Regions from separate parts of the Sphingobacterium sp. LZ11T8 genome, predicted to be linked through region 1. Evidence: riboswitches for the same ligand, from Rfam matches in the RefSeq annotation. Region 1 holds a riboswitch; each other region holds the start of a gene.
What was found. Region 1 has a riboswitch for thiamine pyrophosphate ahead of NLF99_RS13895 (TonB-dependent receptor). Riboswitches for the same ligand answer to the same signal wherever they lie in the genome.
Positions count from the first base shown of each region.

Region 2: it holds a riboswitch for thiamine pyrophosphate, as region 1 does, so the genes downstream of both, thiM (hydroxyethylthiazole kinase) here and NLF99_RS13895 (TonB-dependent receptor) in region 1, are expected to answer to the same signal.
Region 3: it holds a riboswitch for thiamine pyrophosphate, as region 1 does, so the genes downstream of both, pnuC (nicotinamide riboside transporter PnuC) here and NLF99_RS13895 (TonB-dependent receptor) in region 1, are expected to answer to the same signal.
Region 4: it holds a riboswitch for thiamine pyrophosphate, as region 1 does, so the genes downstream of both, thiS (sulfur carrier protein ThiS) here and NLF99_RS13895 (TonB-dependent receptor) in region 1, are expected to answer to the same signal.

Region 1 is NZ_JANBZY010000005.1:308,824-313,959, forward strand. Features, by position in the region: gene NLF99_RS13895 (TonB-dependent receptor) at 1-1,575, opposite strand, end outside; TPP riboswitch at 1,633-1,763, opposite strand; gene NLF99_RS13900 (amidohydrolase family protein) at 1,931-3,094, shown strand; gene NLF99_RS13905 (acylphosphatase) at 3,130-3,411, shown strand; gene NLF99_RS13910 (lipopolysaccharide biosynthesis protein) at 3,414-4,901, shown strand; gene dusB (tRNA dihydrouridine synthase DusB) at 4,935-5,136, opposite strand, start outside.
Region 2 is NZ_JANBZY010000003.1:98,614-103,749, forward strand. Features, by position in the region: gene NLF99_RS08620 (toll/interleukin-1 receptor domain-containing protein) at 1-1,243, shown strand, start outside; gene NLF99_RS08625 (NAD-binding protein) at 1,247-2,935, shown strand; TPP riboswitch at 2,983-3,075, shown strand; gene thiM (hydroxyethylthiazole kinase) at 3,133-3,942, shown strand; gene thiE (thiamine phosphate synthase) at 3,926-4,558, shown strand; gene thiD (bifunctional hydroxymethylpyrimidine kinase/phosphomethylpyrimidine kinase) at 4,555-5,136, shown strand, end outside.
Region 3 is NZ_JANBZY010000010.1:86,324-91,459, forward strand. Features, by position in the region: gene NLF99_RS18375 (malate:quinone oxidoreductase) at 1,001-2,497, shown strand; TPP riboswitch at 2,503-2,640, shown strand; gene pnuC (nicotinamide riboside transporter PnuC) at 2,728-3,300, shown strand; gene NLF99_RS18385 (acyl-CoA dehydrogenase) at 3,301-4,377, shown strand; gene NLF99_RS18390 (DUF4302 domain-containing protein) at 4,430-5,136, opposite strand, start outside.
Region 4 is NZ_JANBZY010000004.1:312,004-317,139, forward strand. Features, by position in the region: gene thiE (thiamine phosphate synthase) at 1-321, opposite strand, end outside; gene NLF99_RS11860 (thiamine phosphate synthase) at 318-926, opposite strand; gene thiC (phosphomethylpyrimidine synthase ThiC) at 923-2,734, opposite strand; gene thiS (sulfur carrier protein ThiS) at 2,754-2,960, opposite strand; TPP riboswitch at 3,026-3,124, opposite strand; gene NLF99_RS11875 (hypothetical protein) at 3,226-3,966, opposite strand; gene NLF99_RS11880 (DMT family transporter) at 4,188-5,054, shown strand; gene NLF99_RS11885 (Rho termination factor N-terminal domain-containing protein) at 5,085-5,136, shown strand, end outside.

The sequences.
Region 1 (5,136 bases):
TCCATTATAAACAATGTTCCTGTACTGGACATCCAGATTGAAAAGGAAGTTTTCTACTCTATAATCTGCCTTTGCGTAAAAGTTGAAGTCATTTTTATTGGCATGGCTAAAGTAGTATCTGTCATTGAGTTTATCCTGTGGGACTTGATCTGCCCAAATTACTTCTCCATAGTGATCGCCTTTGTATTGGTTGTAAGCACCACCGAAAGTGAAGTTCAGGTTGTTGGATGGCTTATAGAGCAGGGAATAGGTCAAGCCATAGAAATGATTGTCCAACCACCTTCTCCTTATCAAATCGGTATCTTTAATTGTATTGCCGTTTGCCACTACTGGATCAATTCCATAATGGTCTAGTCCATCCAATGGTCTGAATTCTTCATAATATCCTGCACCGCGGGTATAGTGAAGCGCCGTATTGAAGGTCATTTTTTCAGAAGGGCGGTAGGAGTAATTCAGATGGGCATGCGTCTGCGTATAGTTGTCCGTCTGATTGTCGTAAGTATAGTAGTTGTATTTTCGATCTCCATTTAAGAATCTCTCACGCTCTTGGTCGAACAACCAAAGGTTATCGGCGTACTCCTCAATCCTTTCTTTATTGCCAGTGAATAATGGTTCGGCAAGGCCGTACCAAGCTTGGTAAGTTTTTTCCTTACCTGAGAACACAGTGGCTTTCAAGGTATGTTTATCAGTATACATTCCTGCATCAACATAAAAAGATTTTAAATTGGAGGAAGCTCTATCTACATAGCCATCCGAAGAGATCCTAGATAACCTAGCATTAAATGCGAATTTATTGCTGATCAGTCCTGACCCAGCTTTTAGGGTGTTTTTCCAAGAATTATAGGAACCAAAGGAGTTGTTGAACTCTAGGTAGGGCTTTGTTTCCAGGGCGTCGGTCTGGAAGTTTAAAGAGGCTCCAAAAGCAGCAGGGCCATTGGTCGATGTTCCGATACCACGTTGAATCTGAATGCTCTCTGTACTTGAGGCAAAATCAGGAAGGTTTACAAAGAAGGATCCCATGCTTTCGGGGTTGTTCAATGGGATACCATTCAAAGTGACATTGATACGTTCATTGTCGGATCCACGGATAGTCATATTTGTATATCCGATTCCAGCACCGGCATCAGAACCTATAACGACGCCAGGGGTTTGGTCCAGGAGATATGGAATATCCTGTCCGAGGTTGTTTTTCTTGATGTCTTCCTTATTGATGGTTTTAAAAGTAGTCGCGGAATTTTCTTTCGCACGTGTTGCTGTTACATAAACTTCCTCGAATTCATACACGTTGTCTTTTAATTGAATGGAAAAATTAGCTTGATTTTTCGGATTTATTCTTAAAATCTCGGATTTATAACCAATAAAAGAAATTTTTAAGTCATGAAAGCCTGTGCTTAGATTGTCAAAAACGACAATTCCGTCTTTATTGGTGGATTTGGATTGTCCGTCGATGGACACAGTTGCGGCATCTGCAGGTGCTCCAGATTTGTCTAAAACCCTAACAGTGAAGTTTTGTTGAGCAAAGCTCGCAAGTACTAGCAAACATAAGGCTAAAGTTGCCCAAAGCTTGTTAAACATAATAAAAAAAATGTTTTAAAGAGTTAAACTTTCTTGCTGTAAGGGGTCACAACAAGTTCTATTTAACCGCCCTTTCCCTACGCTGGCATTATCCAGATCAGGTATGTATTTCTTGTAATCACTTGAAATACAGGGTATAATCTCAGCCTTTGTTCGTGTTTTTCAACAAGGCACCCCTATTCGATAGCGCAAAGCTAGCCTTTTGGATAAATAAAACAAAATTTAAATATTATTGTAACAAATTCGTAATTATTATTTTATTAGTTAAACTGATGGTATTTTTTTGTAAATTGCCTGCATTGCCATCAATGGGCAAATTACGCTAACTTTAAAAAAACGGAACTATTAATTTCTTATGAAGTATTACGCTGCTGATGTTGTGTTTCCTGTTGCCGGGCCTGCTATTAAAAAGGGGGTAGTCGCGATGGATGATCAAGGGATTGTGAAAGGTGTTTTCAATCCAGGTGAAATAGATGAAAATTTAGTGGAACAATTCAAAGGAGCTTTAATTCCTGGATTTGTAAATGCTCATTGTCATCTAGAACTTTCCCATTTATTAGGTGTTGTGCCTAGAAGTACAGGATTACCTAACTTCCTTTCTAATGTAATCAACGAACGCGGAAACCATGAAAGCAAGTTGGAAGCTGCCATGGAAGAAGCTGACAAAATGATGTATGAAAACGGAATCCAAGCTGTCGGCGACCACGTGAACTCAGCAGTTACCGCTAAGATCAAGGAAAATAGCCCTATCAAATACCATACTTTTGTTGAAGTAATGGCAACCAATAAGGAAGATGTTGTTACAAGAATCGACAATGCTAAGGAAATTGAGTTCCATTTTGATTACAAACATTCCTCAATCACCCCTCACGCGCCTTATTCTGGTTCTAAATTCTTATTTAAGACCTTGAAAAAAGCAATCAGCGAAGATAATATCATCAGTATCCACAATCAGGAAAGTGATGAAGAGAACAAGCTTTTCCGTTATAAAAAAGGCGAGTTCTTGGAGTTTTTCAAGAAGATGGACATGGTGATGGAAGATTTTAGGGCCCAAGCTAGAAACTCCCTGCAATCATTTTTGCCCTATATCCCTAGCAAGAATAAATTGATCCTAGTGCACAATACATATACTTCGATTAAGGACCTGGATTTTGTGGATAGAATGGGTAGATCGGTTTATTTCTGTTTCTGTCCAAAAGCCAACTTATATATTGAAGATAGAATTCCTAAAATCGACAATTTCTTGTTGGGAGGCCATGACATCGTGATTGGTACCGACAGTTTAGCGTCAAACGATACATTGGATATTTTAGAGGAATTAAAGGTTATCCACCAAGAGTTTCCGGATTTGGACTTCAATGAGACTATCAAATGGGCTACCTTGAACGGTGCTAAAGCATTGAACCTAGAAAGCGAATTAGGGTCTTTGGAAGTAGGCAAGAAACCAGGCTTGGTGTTATTGGAAGGAATGGATACATTCAAACTGAACCCGAAAGTTAAGGTTAGAAGAATTAGATAGTTTCTAATTCTATTTCTTCTTTTACCTTTGTATTCATGAAACATTGGAATATTAAGGTTCAAGGTAAAGTTCAAGGAGTCTTTTTCAGGGCTTCGACAAAAGCTGTTGCTGACCAATTGAAGGTAAAAGGTTTTGTGATGAACAAACCTGATGGATCTGTTTATATAGAAGCTGAGGGCGATGTTTTCGCCCTAGAGTCTTTAATAGACTTTTGTCAGGAGGGGCCTGAACATGCTGAAGTTGTCCATGTGGAATATGAAGAATCCAATGAAATCAAGGGATTCCGCAATTTCGAAGTCGTTAAGAAAATCAAATAAGCGTGTCGGTAGTTAAGAAATTTGTCAGCGATACGATGATCTATGGTCTCTCGACCATCTTATCCCGAATGCTTGGGTTCTTGATGACCCCTTTCTTTACAGGGAAGTTTCGTACCTCCGTGTACGGAGTTTTCACCAATCTTTTTTCATATGCTTCCCTGCTGAATGCTGTCATAGCATTTGGAATGGAAACGACTTTTTTCCGTTATCTGCAAAAGGAGGACGCTGATAAAGATCGTGTATTCGACAATAGTTTCTTGATTACCCTATTTACCACAGCAATTTTCCTTTTGTCTGTGTTCACTTTTACAGAGCCCATTGCCCATTTTTTAAGTGAGGGAGAAAATGTACCTGATTATATTCTGTACGTCAAGTTCTTTGCGCTGATCATTGCTGCCGATGCGATCGCAGTAGTGCCTTTTGCCAAACTGAGAGCAGGGGGGAGGCCAATTCGATATGGTTTGGTAAAACTGATCAACATCTTGGTCTTTATCACTGTCAATTTTACCTTGTTGGCATGGTTGCCAGAATGGAACAAGAACTCGGAATTTTTCAGGGAATTCAGTGCAGGTTGGTTTCGTGAAGGCTGGTTAGGTAATGTGTTTATTGCCAATTTAATGGCCAGTCTGGTTACTTTACTATTGTTGATTCCGCAGATTGCTGGATTTAGATTCCGACTGGACAATAAGCTGATCAAGAGTATGCTGAGCTATTCTTTCCCGATCTTGATTGCCAATATCTCCTTTATTATCAATGAAAATCTGGATAAGATCATGTTCCCGCGGTTGGTGCCAGGAGAGCAAGGGGAAATGGACCTTGGTGTTTATGGGGCGGTAGCAAAAATTGCCGTTTTCTTAAACCTGTTTGTCACTGCATTTAGATTGGGTGCAGAACCATTCTTCTTTTCTTATGCTAAGAACGAGAATGCGAGGAAGACCTATGCCATGATTATGGAATATTTCGTCATTGCGATGGTCATCGTGATGATTGGTTTATGTGCCAACCTTGACTGGTTAAAAGCCTTTATACGGGGATCTAAATTAGAGCCCGAAGCCTATTGGTCAGGACTGTTTATCGTTCCGATCTTGCTCTTCAATTATGTGCTTTTGGGAGTGTATATGAACCTGTCCATCTGGTACAAACTATCCGATCAGACCCGATATGGCCTGTATATATCTGGAGTAGGGGCGATTATTACCATTATTTTGAACCTCATTCTGATTCCTCGCTATTCCTATGTAGGAGCCGCATTGTCTACCACTAGTGCCTATGTGGTGATGGTTGGACTTTCCTATTTCTGGGGACAGCAGAACTATAGTATTCCCTATAACAGCAAGAAGATCCTAGCTTACCTTTTTATGGGACTGATTGTCTCTTGGTTTGCTTATTTTGGACATTTCTGGATAGGCAATCTATTGTTTATCCTGTTTTTGGGGGCTGTGTTCTACTTAGAAAAAAACACCTTGTTCAAGATCCTGAAAAGGCGATAAGCAAAATATGGAGTCAAAAAAAGTCGCTTATTCCTAAGCGACTTCCTCTGCAAAATTAAATCTTATTTCTTCCAGTACTTCCAGGATTTCATTGACATCCTGTAGGCTGACTAGTTTCATTCTATAATCCTTGAAATTAGGAATTCCTTTGAAATAGTTGGCATAATGCCTCCTCATTTCAAAAATTCCGGTTTTCTCACCCTTCCATTCAATGGACTTGGTCAGGTGGGTATGG
Region 2 (5,136 bases), on a different contig from region 1:
CCACAAAACTAAACGGATACTTGTTAAGGGCAAAAGTGGTAAAACCTACTTCTTTGATGCCAGCACGGGAAAACCAGTTGGAAAGCCATTTGATTCTCAAGCGAAACTTTACATCTTCAATAAGGAGGAAACCCAAGTCCTCGCAAGGACCGGTAAGAACAGCTTTGCATCTTGGGATATTGAAACCGGAAAACAGAACATCAATTATACGCAGGAACAGGATATCGCTGGTTTTACGGTTAGCCCAGATTACAGATCAGTGATTTTAGTAAATCCTGATGGCTGGAAAGTGGTGGATATTGCTTCTAAAAAAGTCCTAATCGAAGGAAAGGACGCTTTGAGCAGTGGCGCTTTCAGTCCTAATTCTCAATACTTGATCAAGGTCAGTTCTACCGGCGATGCACAGGTATTAGAAACCAAAACCTATAAACCTATTTTGGAAATGAAAACCATCGCTACGCCGTTTATGGTCTTCAATAACCAAGGAAATATATTGGCCCTTTCTGAAGACGCCACCCATATGCGCTTATGGGATTTGGAGGACAAAAAATCATTTGGCCAAACTATCCGCATCAGCAAAAACACACAATATTTCCATTTCTCGGATGATGACAAGCAGATCTTTGTACAGGATGACGGTGAAGGAATGCGTTATGCAGCAAAGGTGGTTGATGCAAAAACCGGAAACATCCTGACTATGCCCTTTATCAACCAGCGATTTGATCAGATCAATGTAATGCCAGGCGACAAAAGGTTAATGACCATTGAATCACTCATGAATGGCATCGCCATCAATATCTGGGAAGTTCCAGGACAGGTCAGCATGTCCAAAGACCAATTGGCTAGAGATTTGGAGAAATTCTATGGTAAAAAATATGACAATGAAACCGGAGCAATCCTGAACTATATTGATACGACCGGCACCTATGACACCTGGTATTTTGAAGATCCATTCGTCAGGTCAGTATCCCCTAGCTCCAACGTCAAGATTACCGATATCTTGAAGAAAAACTACCCTATCCAAAATGAGGCGAACCTTCAATTGTTGGCAGTGACCTATGACTACCATCCGTTGGCCAGGGCTATGGTTGCCAATTATTTCAGCAGTAAGCCTGAAACGAAATTGATAGGTCAGCGTATGGTTGACATTACAGAAAAACAATTGATCAAGATCAAGAACAAAGAACTGAAATCTGAAGTTGAAACGCTCCTAAAAGAAGCAAAACAGAACTTAAGCAAATAAAGAATGAATTTGACAAGAAGACAAAAAGGTCTATTGGGAATAGCATTTGTATGCTTTTTGATAATATTATCTTGGATCGGTTTATCCAAGTTCTTTCCTGAGAGCAACTCCTTGAGGTACCTACCTGATCGGATTTACCGCATCATCAAAATCGTATTCGGTGGCGACCCTTCAGGTTCAGGCCTAGAAGCTGAAAATGTACCCTGGGAATTGATCCTAGCTAAGATATGTGCCATTGGCATTCTGCTTTTCGGTGCCTACAAGATTATTCAAAAGGTATTCTCCGAACAGTTCAATCTCTTAAAGGCTTCTTTCAAACAGAACCATGTCATCTCTGTGGGTATCTCAAAAAAAGGTAGGCAACTTTTTCAAAGCCTAAAGGAAGACTATAAGCAAAAAGGAATTGCCATTGAAAAGGAAACAGAGCATGCCGACATCAATTCTGTAAAAAAACAGGGCCACTTAGTGATTATCGGAAATGCCGAAGAAGAAAGTACCCTACTGGAAGCAGGGATCAAACGCGCCTCTTCCCTGATCGTCTTCCTAGAAAATGAGCAAACCGTAATTGAAATCATTGAATCTGTTCAAGATATCTACGATAGATCAAAATGTCAGAACGACTTGCATTGCTTTTTACATATCAGCAACCCAAGGTTGATCGACTTGGTCAAGAACACCGGAATCCATTTAGATAACAACCAAATCCAACTTCGATTCTTCAACATCCACAAGATGTTGGCAAGGCAGTTTTTTTCGCAATTTCCAATAGATCTACAGCGATCCGGTAAGGAACTTTCCGATATCAATAAAATCGTATTTTTAGGCTATGGGGATTTCGCAAAAGCCATGTTGGTCCAAGCCATGAGGATTTTCCATATTTCTGTCGAAAATGACCTGAAAATTGCTGTTTATTCCGAGCAAGCTGAAAAAGACAGGAATTACTTCAACGAGCAATATCCTAAAGCCAATAAGATTTTTCCTATTGAATTCCATAATTTTCAAGGAACCTACAATGAGCTGGTATCTAGGGAGGAATTATTGGATAAAGGCAATGAAACTTTGTTCATTACTGCTTTCGACCAGGACCAAACTAATCTCAATACCGCTTTGGAACTCTTGGACAAAACCCAGAATAGTAAATTCCCGATCTATGTGCTCAATGCTGAAGGAAAAGGTTTGCGGAAGTTGATCCGCTATTCGGAAGAAAGCGATAGGATAAAATTCTTTGGTCAGATGGAAGATATCTGTAACCTTGAATTTATCACGGGCAATAAATTGGACAAATTAGCCCAGGCCATCCATGATGATTATAGAAAATTACTTTCCGGTACCAGTTCAGAAAGTGCCCGATACACTTCTGATTGGTTAACCCTGAGCGAAGATGCAAAAGATGCCAGCCGAGCGCAGGCAGACCATATTCCCTATAAGTTTTTATTGACCCATAAAGAATGGCCAGTAAACCAGCCGGATGCAATAGCTTTCAGTGAGGATGAAGTGGAAACCTTGGCCATTATCGAGCATAACCGCTGGATGGCACACCGATATATCAATGGTTGGGACTATGGAGAAGTACGAAATGATGAGCTTAAATTCCACCCTTCCCTGATTCCTTGGGAAATCTTGAGCGAAAGTGAAAAACAGAAAGATCGAGACACCATCCTTAGAATTAAGATTCTTTTGAACGAAAAATAAAGCTATAGCCCAAGAATTTGTCTTTGCAGATTGTTTGGGCTATATTTGATTGGCTTTAGGGGTATTCTAATAGGAATTGAGACAGACCCTTTGAACCTGATACGGTTAAAACCGTCGTAGGGAAAAGCAAAATTGCTTGGCAAACCTAATTGCCTATTCCCTCCCTTCAGCCATTATTGTTTTTAATTTTTCAAATAATGGAAAACGACATTTATCATTTATTGACTCAAGTCCGAGAAAAATCTCCACTCGTTCAAAACATTACAAATTTTGTGGTCATGAACAATACCGCAAATGCCCTTCTGGCACTTGGTGCATCTCCAATTATGGTCCATGCCGAAGAGGAATTAGAGGAAGTCCTCAGTTTCTGCAATGCCCTTGTCATCAACATCGGTACCCTAAGCAAACCATGGGCAGAAAATATGATCCTGGCCACAAAGCTGGCCAACAAATTAGCTAAACCTTGGGTATTGGATCCGGTTGGTGCAGGTATCTCTACCCTACGCAATGAAACGCTAAAATCTCTATTGGAATTAAAACCAACGGTCATTCGTGGGAATGCTTCGGAAATTATCGCCCTTCAGAACTTTAACAATAAAAGTGCTAAAGGTGTGGACAGCACCCAATCAAGCAGCTCGGCCCTAGATGCCGGAAAGTTACTGCAAGAGGAAACGGGATCCATAGTTTGTATTTCCGGTGCCACTGATTATGTCATTTCAAAGAATGAAATCACCGAAATCAAAAACGGCACCTCCGTGATGACCAAGGTAACTGGAATGGGCTGTACGGCTTCCGCAATTACCGCAGCATTCATTGGCTTAGCAAAAGACCCCTACCAAGAAGCTGTCGCTGGTATTGCCATCACTAGTCTTGCAGGCGAATTGGCTGCCAAAATATCGAAAGGCCCAGGTAGCCTTCAGCTCAATTTTTATGACATCCTTTACAATCTTGCCAAAGAACAGATTTTAGGTAACCTAAAACTAAAAAAATATGCCAATCCATCCTGATTTCCCCTATCCCCTTTATTTGGTGATTTCAGAAAAAGATTGTGTTAAAATGAATTGGCTGCAAGTTGCGGAAGAAGCCATATTTGGCGGGGTGGATATCATTCAATTGCGTGAAAAAGAACTCAGCCATACGGAATATTTGAACAAGGCAAAGGCACTGAAAAAAATTACAGACCAATACCAGATTCCTCTGATCATCAACGATGCTCCTGAAATTGCAGTTGAAATCCAAGCTTGGGGCGTTCATGTTGGCCTTTCGGATACACAGCCCCTGGACATAGCTGAAAAATATGGAGATATCCTGAAAATTGGCTGGTCATTGGAATACCAAGATCAACTGGAAAGTCCTCAAATGGACCCAACCCATCATCTGGGGCTCAGCCCTATTTTTAAAACAGCGACAAAGACCAATACTGTGACCACTTGGGGTATTCACGGTATACAAGAAATAAAACTAAAAACCGATAAACCGCTGATCGCTATCGGTGGTATGAAGCAGGACAATGCTGGACAGGCATTTCAAGCTGGCGCAAATTCCATTGCTGTCGTTTCTGCAATTTGCGGCAGTTCAGACCCAAGAAAAGCAGCCGAACTGTTGAAAGGATTATTAAAATGAAAGAAAACAAAAAATATAAAGTACCAACTGTTCTCAGTATAGCGGGCTTTGATGGCAGCGGTGGTGCCGGCATCCAAGCTGACACCAAAACCATTTCATCCCTAGGCTGCTATGCCATGAATGTTTTGACGGCATTGCCGGTACAAAATACCCAAGGGGTGAAGAACATTTTCGACATCCCTGTTGAGGCTGTAAAGGAGCAATTAGATTGTCTCTTTGAAGATATCTATCCCGACAGCATCAAAATAGGGATGGTACATAATAGCAAATTGGTCGAAACCATTGCTAATTCCCTGAAAGATTATAAAGGCAGTATCGTCTTTGACCCGGTTATGGTTTCCACTAGCGGACATCGGCTGATCCATGAAGAAACCATAGCGGCCATTAAAGAACTATTGTTTCCGATAGCCCAAATCATTACCCCTAATCTTGATGAAGTTTCCGTATTGGTGGGTAGAGAAATCAGCAGCGTACATGCGATGGAAGAAGTCGCTGATGAAATCTTAAGTTTAGGCTGTAATGCTGCACTATTAAAAGGTGGACATCTTCAAAGCGATATACTCACCAGTATATTGATC
Region 3 (5,136 bases), on a different contig from region 1:
CTCATTTAAGATGGCTTTTCGCACAATCATCTGCACATGAAAAGAACGCCTTGTTGTCGGGAATATCTTCCTTCAAAATTCTCCTTTAGATGGAGAATTTTTTGAAAGCATTCCAAGGCCAATCCCATCGCAGGGCAACGGCATTCTTTCCATTTTTCCGCCATTGGAAATGAGCCGGAGGCTAAAGGGCTTCCTTCGGAAGGATAATGTATATTTATATATTTTGAGAAACCCCCAGAGGGGGTGGAATCTTTGTAGAAGTTGGATGTTTGAAATGGCCAACCCCTAGCGAGGGTGGAATATTTTTCCATATATTTTTTATTTTATACGGGTCTAAAAAGAAAAAAAATAGTTTGCTCATCTTACGATTTGGCAATGACAACGATCCTTAAAAAAATAAAAAAATAGATTCTTCGTTTCACTCTGAATCCCTCTTTTTCGCATTTTGATTCTGAACGATTAGTGAAGAATCTGTACGGTTCTCCTCCAACAGGTCCTGTCATGCTGCACCACAGGTGCAGGAACTGTACGCTAATGCAATGATTCCCAAAAATTGGTTTGGAATGTTCCGAGATCCTTCCTGCGTCAGGATGACCGGCTTAGCATTATAAAAGGTATGTTACAGATCCTTCCTTCTTTAGGATGAAGCAGATAATATGTGGCGGGCTATGCAATAGTCCCTACGCAAATTTGTATTAAAACCGCATTCAATGGTTTACGATCTTGGTCTATCCTCCCATCCATTCAATCCTGGTTCTTCCCCAGATCTTGGCCTATCCTCTTATCCCTTTCATCCTGGTTCAAACCTCCGGCGGGTGAGCCTGTCTAATCCAAAACCACCCCTTTTTAACACTCAGAAATCTAAAAAAATAGGATTATGGTAGATTTGAATAAGGGAATAGGTGTTTATTGATAAAATCACAATTATTTGAAATGTTTCTGACAAATTTATTCGCTATAATATAAAGCGAATATTAATTTTGTATTTCATTTAAAAACCATGGGTAAGAAAACAAAAAAAACGGAGGTTGACGTCGTTCTGATTGGTGGAGGCATCATGAGCGCGACGTTAGGTACGTTAATTAATGAGCTGAGTCCAGATATTAATATTGAGATTATCGAGCGTTTGGATGTTGTTGCTGCAGAGAGTTCAGATGCGTGGAATAATGCCGGTACAGGTCACTCGGCACTTTGTGAACTAAACTATACACCAGAGCAGCCTGATGGAAGTGTGAAAATTGATAAGGCAATCAGTATTGCTGAACAATATGAGATTTCCAAGCAGTTTTGGTCTTACCTAGTAGAGAAGAATATTATCAAGAACCCTAATCATTTTATCCGCCGCGTTCCGCATATGTCGGCCGTTTTTGGCGATAGAGATGTGCAGTTCTTGAAGACCAGATTTGAGACCATGACCAAACAAAATCTATTCAAAGGTATGGAGTATACCGAGGATAAAACTTTGTTGAATGAATGGGTTCCCTTGATGATGGAAGGCAGGTCAGCTGATGAGGCTATTGCTGCTACAAAAATGGATATCGGTACTGATGTGAACTTCGGTGCTTTGACCAGAGATTTGATTACTTACTTGGATGGAAAAGACAATATCAAGTTGTCCTTGAACCAAGAAGTTAAAGATATTGACCGTGAGGATGATGGTAGATGGGAAGTAGAAGTTAAAGATTTGAAAACAGGCAAGAAGAGAGAAATCTTGGCTAAGTTTGTTTTCATCGGTGCAGGTGGACACTCTTTATTGTTGTTGGAGAAATCGGGAATCCCTGAAGCTAAAGGCTATGGTGGTTTCCCTGTTGGAGGACAATGGTTGAGATGCAATAATGAAGAGATCATCAAGCAACACCATGCCAAGGTTTATGGAAAGGCATCAGTAGGTGCTCCTCCGATGTCGGTTCCGCATTTGGATACCCGTTATATCGATGGAAAACAAGCTCTGTTGTTCGGTCCTTATGCAGGTTTCTCGACCAAATTCTTGAAAAAAGGATCTTATTTCGACTTGCCGGCATCCATTAAACTTTCCAATATCCGTCCGATGTTATCGGCAGGATTGGATAACCTACCATTGACTAAATATTTGATCACCGAGGTGATGAAAAAACCTCAGGACAAATTAGATTCCCTGAAACAATTTATGCCAACCGCTAAATTGGAAGATTGGGAAATCGAAAAAGCTGGCCAACGTGTACAGGTTATCAAAAAAGACCCTAAACATGGTGGTATCTTGGAGTTCGGAACTGAGGTAGTTTCCAGTGCCGATGGATCCATTGCTGCCTTATTGGGCGCTTCACCAGGTGCATCAACTTCAGTAGCAATCATGATCAACTTATTGAAAAGATGTTTCCCTGACCGTGCAAAATCTGATTCTTACCGTAAGAAATTGCGTGAGATGATCCCATCTTGGGGCAAGAAGTTAAATGATGACGCCGAGCTGTGTCAATCAACAAGAAATCGTACCTCTGCAATTTTGCAGATCGATAAATAATATTCACAATACTTATGGGGTGCTGAATATGTCCCGTTTATGACGGGACATATTTTTAGGCTGAGATGATACCCAATTCCGGTTTTGATCGGAATGAACCTGATCCAGGTAATGCTGGCGTAGGAATAAACAAAGATCCTTTCCCTTATCTCCATAAGTGCTTATACCATTCAGCGAAATTGGAGGAAATCTTTAATAACATTATTCAAACATTGCAGCAAACGTCCTGGTTGGAAAGGTTTTCTGTGATCTGTGGCATTATCCAAGTCCTATTGTCCAAGAACAATAAGGTATCCAATTACCTGTTTGGGATAATGGGGATTACGACTGGGATGCTGGTTCTGTACAATGCCGGGCTATATGCTGAAATTGCTTTACAAATCTATTATTTGGTCATGAGTATCTATGGCTGGTGGTTTTGGATAAGCAATAAGACCGCAAAGGAACAGCCCATTACCCATTCGACTAAGCAAGAATGGGTTACCGTCCTCAGCATCGTATTTGGAGGTTTCTTGATCTTTTACTTTTTGCTTCGCAGCATTACCAATTCCGATGTGCCTATTTGGGATGCTTGGGTGACCTCCACAGCCTGGGCTGGTATGTGGCTTTTGGCGAAAAGAAAAATTGAAAATTGGATCTTGCTCAATATCAGTAACCTTTTTGCCGTACCACTTTTGATCCATAAAGACCTTTACCTATTCGCAGCACTGACCACGTTTCTATTTATAGTTGCCATTTTCGGTTACCTAAATTGGAAACGAATCATGAAAATCCAAAAATTAGAATTAAATACAGACAATTAAATGTTGATATCAGAACAAATTCAGATCATAAAGGAATTACAGGCCGAAGGAATCAAGAATAAGGCGCTTACGAAAGAGCAACTTGACCTTGTGTACCAAAACAACTGGTTTAATCTTTGGGTTCCGAAAACATTAAACGGCTTGGAAATGTCCTTTCCAGAAGGCTTGGACTTATTGGAAGAGCTGGCTTATTGGGATGGCGGATTGGCCTGGACGGTAACCTTATGTGCTGGTGCGAATATGTTTGCAGGCTTTATACAACCTGAATTTGCCAAAAGCCTCTGGTCTGATCCCAAGATCTGTTTGGGAGGCAGCGGAAGAGTCGGAGGGAAGGCAATTGATGCTGGAGAATATTTTGTGGTTTCTGGTTATTGGAACTATGCCACCGGTGCTCCTCATTTAACCCATTTCACTTTCAATGCTGAAATCATTAATAATGGAGAGGTACTGAAAAATGAATCAGGCGAGAATTTATATTTTTCCTTCCTGGTCCCAAAGGATGATGTACTCATCCATTATGATTGGGATACCATAGGGTTGGAATGTACCGCGAGCCATTCCTTTTCCTTTCAGGACCTGAAAGTGCCCAAGGAAAATGCTTTTGTACTTGATCCTAAAGCTAAACAGTCTAATTCGACCCTTTTTAATATTCCTTTTATGCCATTTGCAGAATTGACCCTATTGGTGAATTATGTAGGTATGTTCAAGCGGTTTTTAGACCTGTGCGAAAAGTATTATTTCGAGAAATCAAAAGATAGCCATTGGGCGGAGAAACATAGTAAAACTAGGTTTAAACAGCTGGATCAATTACGCACAAAATTTGAAGGGAAGGTAGGCCAGGTGAAGGCTTATGCTGTTGAGCTATGGCAAAATGCCAGTAAAGGGAAAGAGGTTGAGGCGGATCTGTATTTGAAAATTGGAGAATTATCGAGAGAAATTGCAAAAGATGTGCGTATGGATTGTGCCGAGATATTGCCTTTGTTGGGAATCAGAGCAGCGCAAAAGGAAAATGAATTGAATATCGTATTTCGGAATTTATTTACGGCAAGTCAGCATAGTTTGTTGAATGTGTGGTAGGATAAAACAACTCCCTAAAAGGAATAATATCTAGGGAGTTGGTAAAATAAATCTAAGATACATCAGCGTTATCTTGGAAGTATGCCCAAGTTAATCCATCTGTTGCATCGACTATCGTATAACCAAGACCAGTTTTAATGATATAAAACCCATTAGGGTTATAGATATAACTTGTAGTGATATTCATGGCTCGGAGTATTGCAGGGTTAGTAGAGGGGATGCCTTCCAAAAATGGAATAAACCTAAGGATACCATTATCTCCAAATCTAGCTACAGGTCCATGGTTACTACCAGCTGTGGCCCCTCTTAAACCAATAGCCATAAACCAGAAATAGGTTTTATATTGCTCATTATAATCATAATTTGGCACAAGAGTAAACGAAGTGAAGTTTGGTAGTTTTTGAAAGCCTGCAATATCAGGTTGATTTCGCTTTCCAAAGCCTTGAGAAGATGTCCACCATAAAATTTTCGTGCCGGCAATGGTAAATTCCTTTGCTGTTTTTATGTCGTAAACTTGTGGTTTGCCGACATTCGAGATATTTATGCCATCTTTAGAACTTAGCGAAGTTGAGTTGAGCCTTAAACCTTCCATCAATTTTATTTTCACACCATCAATTTCAATTGGTCTAACTAGGGATAATCCATTGCCATTAAAGAAATAATTTGATTTCGTAACGACTGGATTTTGATTGGTTCCAGAATAAAATAAAAATTGCCGTGAATTGGTGTCGATTTCTAAACCAAAGGTTTTGCCGTTTT
Region 4 (5,136 bases), on a different contig from region 1:
TGTCCCTCCAATAATTTTTTCATTGCCTAAGACAGCTCTAGCACTTAAAATAGATTCATCCTGCAACCCTAAATGGATTCCATCTGCATCCAGGTCTTTGGCTAAATATAAATGGTCGTTGATGATAAAGGTTGCCTGATAGAGTTCACAGAGCTTTCGGCTCAATTCTGCAAGCTGATGAAGTTCCTTTTCTCTTCCAAATTTCCACCTGAGTTGTAGCCACTTGATTCCTGAATCCAGAGCCTTCCTGATATTTCTTTCCTGGTCCGAAAAAGTTCTTCCATCAGATATGTATTGGATTCGACTTAAGTTAGTTTTCATAGTTGGTCTGCCTTCCATAATGCTAGTTTTTCATTGCAGGAGATCAAATAATTAGTTGGATCGATCTGATTCCAAATGGACCCTAACAAAGCAATTCCGTCCGAACCTTTGCCTAATACTCTTTCCATGTTTTGATATTCAATTCCTCCTAGTCCAATCAAATCGACATCTGCATTGTCCTTTAGTTCAATATCTTCAAAAACATTGTTCGAAATACCGTGTCCAGGCTTTGAGATACTCTGAAAAATAGGGCTAAGAAAGGCGTAAGACCAAGTCTTGTTCAATTCATTGAATTCCTGAATAGAATGCGTGGAGGTCGATAAGATGTAATTACCATTATACTCCAATTGCTTCCCTCTTATCCGATCATAACTATTGAAATGCAGACGCTCAATTTCCATAAACTCAGTCGCAAGGTGATGGTGGGAGTGAAGTACGATTTTCTTTCTTTGACAAACATCAATATTGTCCAAATACTCCAAAGCCAGGTCATCCGATGAGGCATATTTCCTGAAATGAAATAGCTCCAATCCATTATCTAACATGTTGTTGACATGCAATGGTTCGTTAGGATAATTGCTGTTTGGAGAAACGACTATGATCATAGGTATATTTCTTTTCCACTTTCAATAAATTCCTTCGATTTTTCCAACATCCTTTCTTCGGTTGCCTCCCTGATCTCTTGCGTTATTTTCATGGAACAGAATTTAGGGCCGCACATCGAACAGAAATGAGCCACCTTTGCTGCATCTGCAGGTAAAGTTTCGTCATGAAACTCTCTTGCGGTATCAGGATCGAGTGAAAGGTTAAATTGGTCCTCCCATCTGAATTCGAATCTCGCTTTGCTCAATGCATTGTCTCTGTATTGGGCGCCAGGGTGTCCTTTGGCCAAATCTGCAGCATGGGCAGCAAGTTTATAGGTGATTACACCGTCCTTAACGTCTTTTTTATTGGGAAGGCCTAAGTGTTCTTTTGGTGTAACATAGCACAGCATAGCACAACCGTACCAGCCGATCATTGCAGCTCCAATAGCTGAAGTGATATGGTCATAGCCGGGTGCAATATCCGTTGTCAATGGGCCTAAGGTATAAAATGGAGCCTCATCACATTCTTCCAATTGCTTTTCCATGTTCTCTTTGATCATGTGCATAGGGACATGTCCCGGACCTTCTATCATCACCTGAACATCATGCTTCCAAGCTATTTTAGTCAGTTCTCCTAAGGTTTCCAATTCTGCAAATTGAGCCTCATCGTTGGCATCGGCAATAGAGCCTGGTCTTAATCCATCACCTAAAGAGAAGGCTACATCATACTTTTTCATGATTTCGCATATCTCCTCAAAATGCGTATACAGGAAATTCTCTTTATGATGGTATAGGCACCACTTAGCCATAATAGAACCACCTCTAGAAACAATTCCTGTTACCCTTTTCGCCGTTAAATGGATATATCTCAACAGGACACCCGCATGTATCGTAAAGTAGGAAACACCCTGTTCTGCTTGCTCAATGAGGGTATCCTTGAAAATCTCCCAGGTCAGATCTTCCGGCACACCTTTAACTTTTTCTAAAGCTTGATAGATAGGAACTGTACCTATTGGTACTGGAGAATTTCGGATAATCCACTCGCGGGTTTCATGGATGTTCTTTCCGGTAGAGAGGTCCATGATCGTGTCTGCACCCCATCGGCATGCCCAGACTGCTTTCTCCACTTCCTCTTCGATACTGGAACTTACAGCGCTGTTTCCGATATTGGCGTTGATCTTCACCAAGAAATTACGGCCAATGATCATAGGTTCACTTTCCGGATGGTTAATATTATTTGGAATGATTGCCCTTCCGGCTGCGATTTCATCCCGCACAAAATCAGGACTGATCCGTTTTGGCGTATTTGCACCAAAGCTTTCGCCCTTATGTTGTTCAGCTATTCCCTTCGTAGCGGACTGTAATTGTTCAATTCTTTGGTTCTCACGAATGGCAACATATTCCATTTCTGCAGTGATGATCCCTTTCTTAGCATAGTGCAGTTGGGTTACATTTTGTCCATCTGCTGCTCTTTTCGGTTTATGATTGTAAGAAAACCGCAATTCATCCAAGCTTGGGTCATGGAGCCTTTTTTGTCCGTACTCCGAACTGATGCCATCCAGAATCTCAACATCGTTGCGGTCTAAAATCCATTGTTCCCTGATCCTGTCCAGGCCTTTACGGATATCGATTTCAGAATTCACATCCGTATATGGACCAGAAGTATCATAAATCGTAACAGGAGGGTTTATTTCAAGACCATCCTTGCTCAGCTTGGTTGGGCTCAGGGATATTTCACGCATTGCAACTTGGATAGGGTATAGGTTACCTGGAATATAAACCTTTTTGGAATTTGGAAAAGCATTGGTTGTAATCTTTTGTTCTGTCATGTCTTCAAATATTTAAGGGTTATCCGCCTTGAGTTGCGGTTATGATTAGGATAGAATCAGTATCAGTCAATAAGGTATCCGACCATTTGTCTCTAGGGATGACTTGGTTATTTAGGGCAACAGCAACACCTTTGGTTTTGCCTTTAAGCTCCAAATCCATTAATTCCTCCAAGGTAAATGGAGATCTCTTGTACTGTTTTGTCTGATTATTGATAATAAGTAACATTCCTGAATAGTTATTTAAGCATTAATGCTTTAGGAATGTCTACTTTAGGTACAGGACGCACCCATGAATGACATTTTACTTTTCCCTACGCTAGTATGATCTAGATCAGGTTATAAGGGTAAAATCTCAGCCTGCAATTAATGCAGACACCCCTAAAGCGTAGGCAAGTTAGCTAAATGAGTTAACTAAAAGAAATTATTTGTGATTATAATACAATTTACAGGTTGCTTCTTTACCGAGAAGAAACCTTAAGCAATCCCTAGAACTACTTTAGGATCAATCTTTCAGCAGGGTTTTTCTCTTTAAATTCTTTGTAATATTTCTTGATATACACATGCAGGTCATAGCTGGTCCAATATTGGGCAGTTTCGAAATCAGGTCTATATTCCACCATAAACTGTTCCAGCTCTTCATCGTCCATGGGGATAATATCGCTGATGCTTGCTTTGTTGAAGATTTGGTCCACTTCCATATTTTTGATTTCTTGTTGCATAAAAGCATTGAACCTTCTCGCGTTTCTACCAGATTTACTGAATTTTTCGTAGAAGTAAGTAACGGTTGGCATGCCAAAGGGTAGAAGCAGGTACCATGGTGGTTCACCGGAGTAATATAGTCCCCCTTTAACGTTGATATCTTTTTTCATGCTTTCCAGTTCCTTCAGCTTTGCAGCTTTGGTATTCCCCATGACGACGATCTCTTCTAGCACGATGGATTTTTTCTGTAGGAAAACATGCTGCTTTAGATCTTCAGCCAAGATACTGAGGCTATTCCAATGCGGATGGACAAAGGTTATGCTATCAGACGGGCGGGCATCGATGCCAAAGGAACCATCAAAATCTGATCGCAGCGTTTGTTTTGTTCTTTGGTTAATGACATCCACATTTTTGATCAACAGACTGCTGTCACTGGAGTAAACTGTGCCGGTATACCTCTTTTGAGCTTGGGAAAATGCCACCAAACTATAAAGGAACAAAAGGAAGGAAATAATAATCGGTTTTAATGCCATAGCTCTAATATTAAGCTTTCATTTTCTTTAGGTGAAAATAATTCATCTAGTCTAATTTACTAAATCTAAAGGCTTAGAATGACAGTAATAACTATATTTAACATATTGGTTAAGAAAATTAAATACAGGAAGTCGTTTGGGGAATTAATTATTCTCATTTCGCCTGTTTACTAAAAATGAAAGGCTATTTTTGGATTCAATTTTAAAAAGAGCGATTGACCATGTTTGCCAAAATCCGAAACACCAATATTGCTGTTGCTGCTGCCATCTTATCCATGATCTGTGTGCAAGGGGGAGCATCATTCGCGAAGCAGTTGTTTCCGGCCATTGGTCCCATTGCGACAACAACCTTGAGGATTGGCTTATCTGCCATTCTGCTCTATGCGATTAATAGGCCGAAGCTACGTACCTTCAACAAGCAACAATGGATGTACTGTGGCCTTTACGGAATCGGCATTGCCGTCATGAACCTCATTTTTTATATGGCCATCCAAAGAATCCCATTGGGCTTAGGTGTTACCATTGAATTCGTAGGACCTCTGTTCTTGGCCTTTGTCCTATCAAAGAAATGGACAGATGTCATCTGGGCAGTATTGGCTTTGACAGGAATTTTACTGATCGTTCCTTGGAAGAGCAATGGCATCGATCCGATAGGATTGGGATTAGCCTTGCTTGCAGGGGTCTTCTGGGCCGTGTATATCCTGATGGGGGCCAAGCTTTCCAAAGTTATGGAGGGTAAACAGGCAGTTACTACCGGGATGATGATCGCAACGGTCTTTATAGTTCCATTTGCCTTAATGGATGGCGCGATATTGAACATCAATACTGGGCAATTTTCCAAAGGGCTTCTCGTGGCCATCTTATCTTCTGCATTGCCGTTTTCATTAGACATGATGGCCTTGGGAAGACTGCCAGCCAAAACATTCAGCATCTTGACCAGTCTGCAGCCTGCATTCGGTGCACTCTCTGGACTGATATTTTTACATGAATACCTCAGTATCAATCAATGGGTGTCTGTCTTATGTGTGGTGTTGGCAAGTATAGGGACGACAATTTTTTCTCGAAAACAGGAAATGCTTGAACTATAAATAAAAAATTCCAACAAAAAAATCCATGAAATGTTCAAAGGGTATAAACAAATTTTCAATGATATGCCCAGAGAAAAAACAC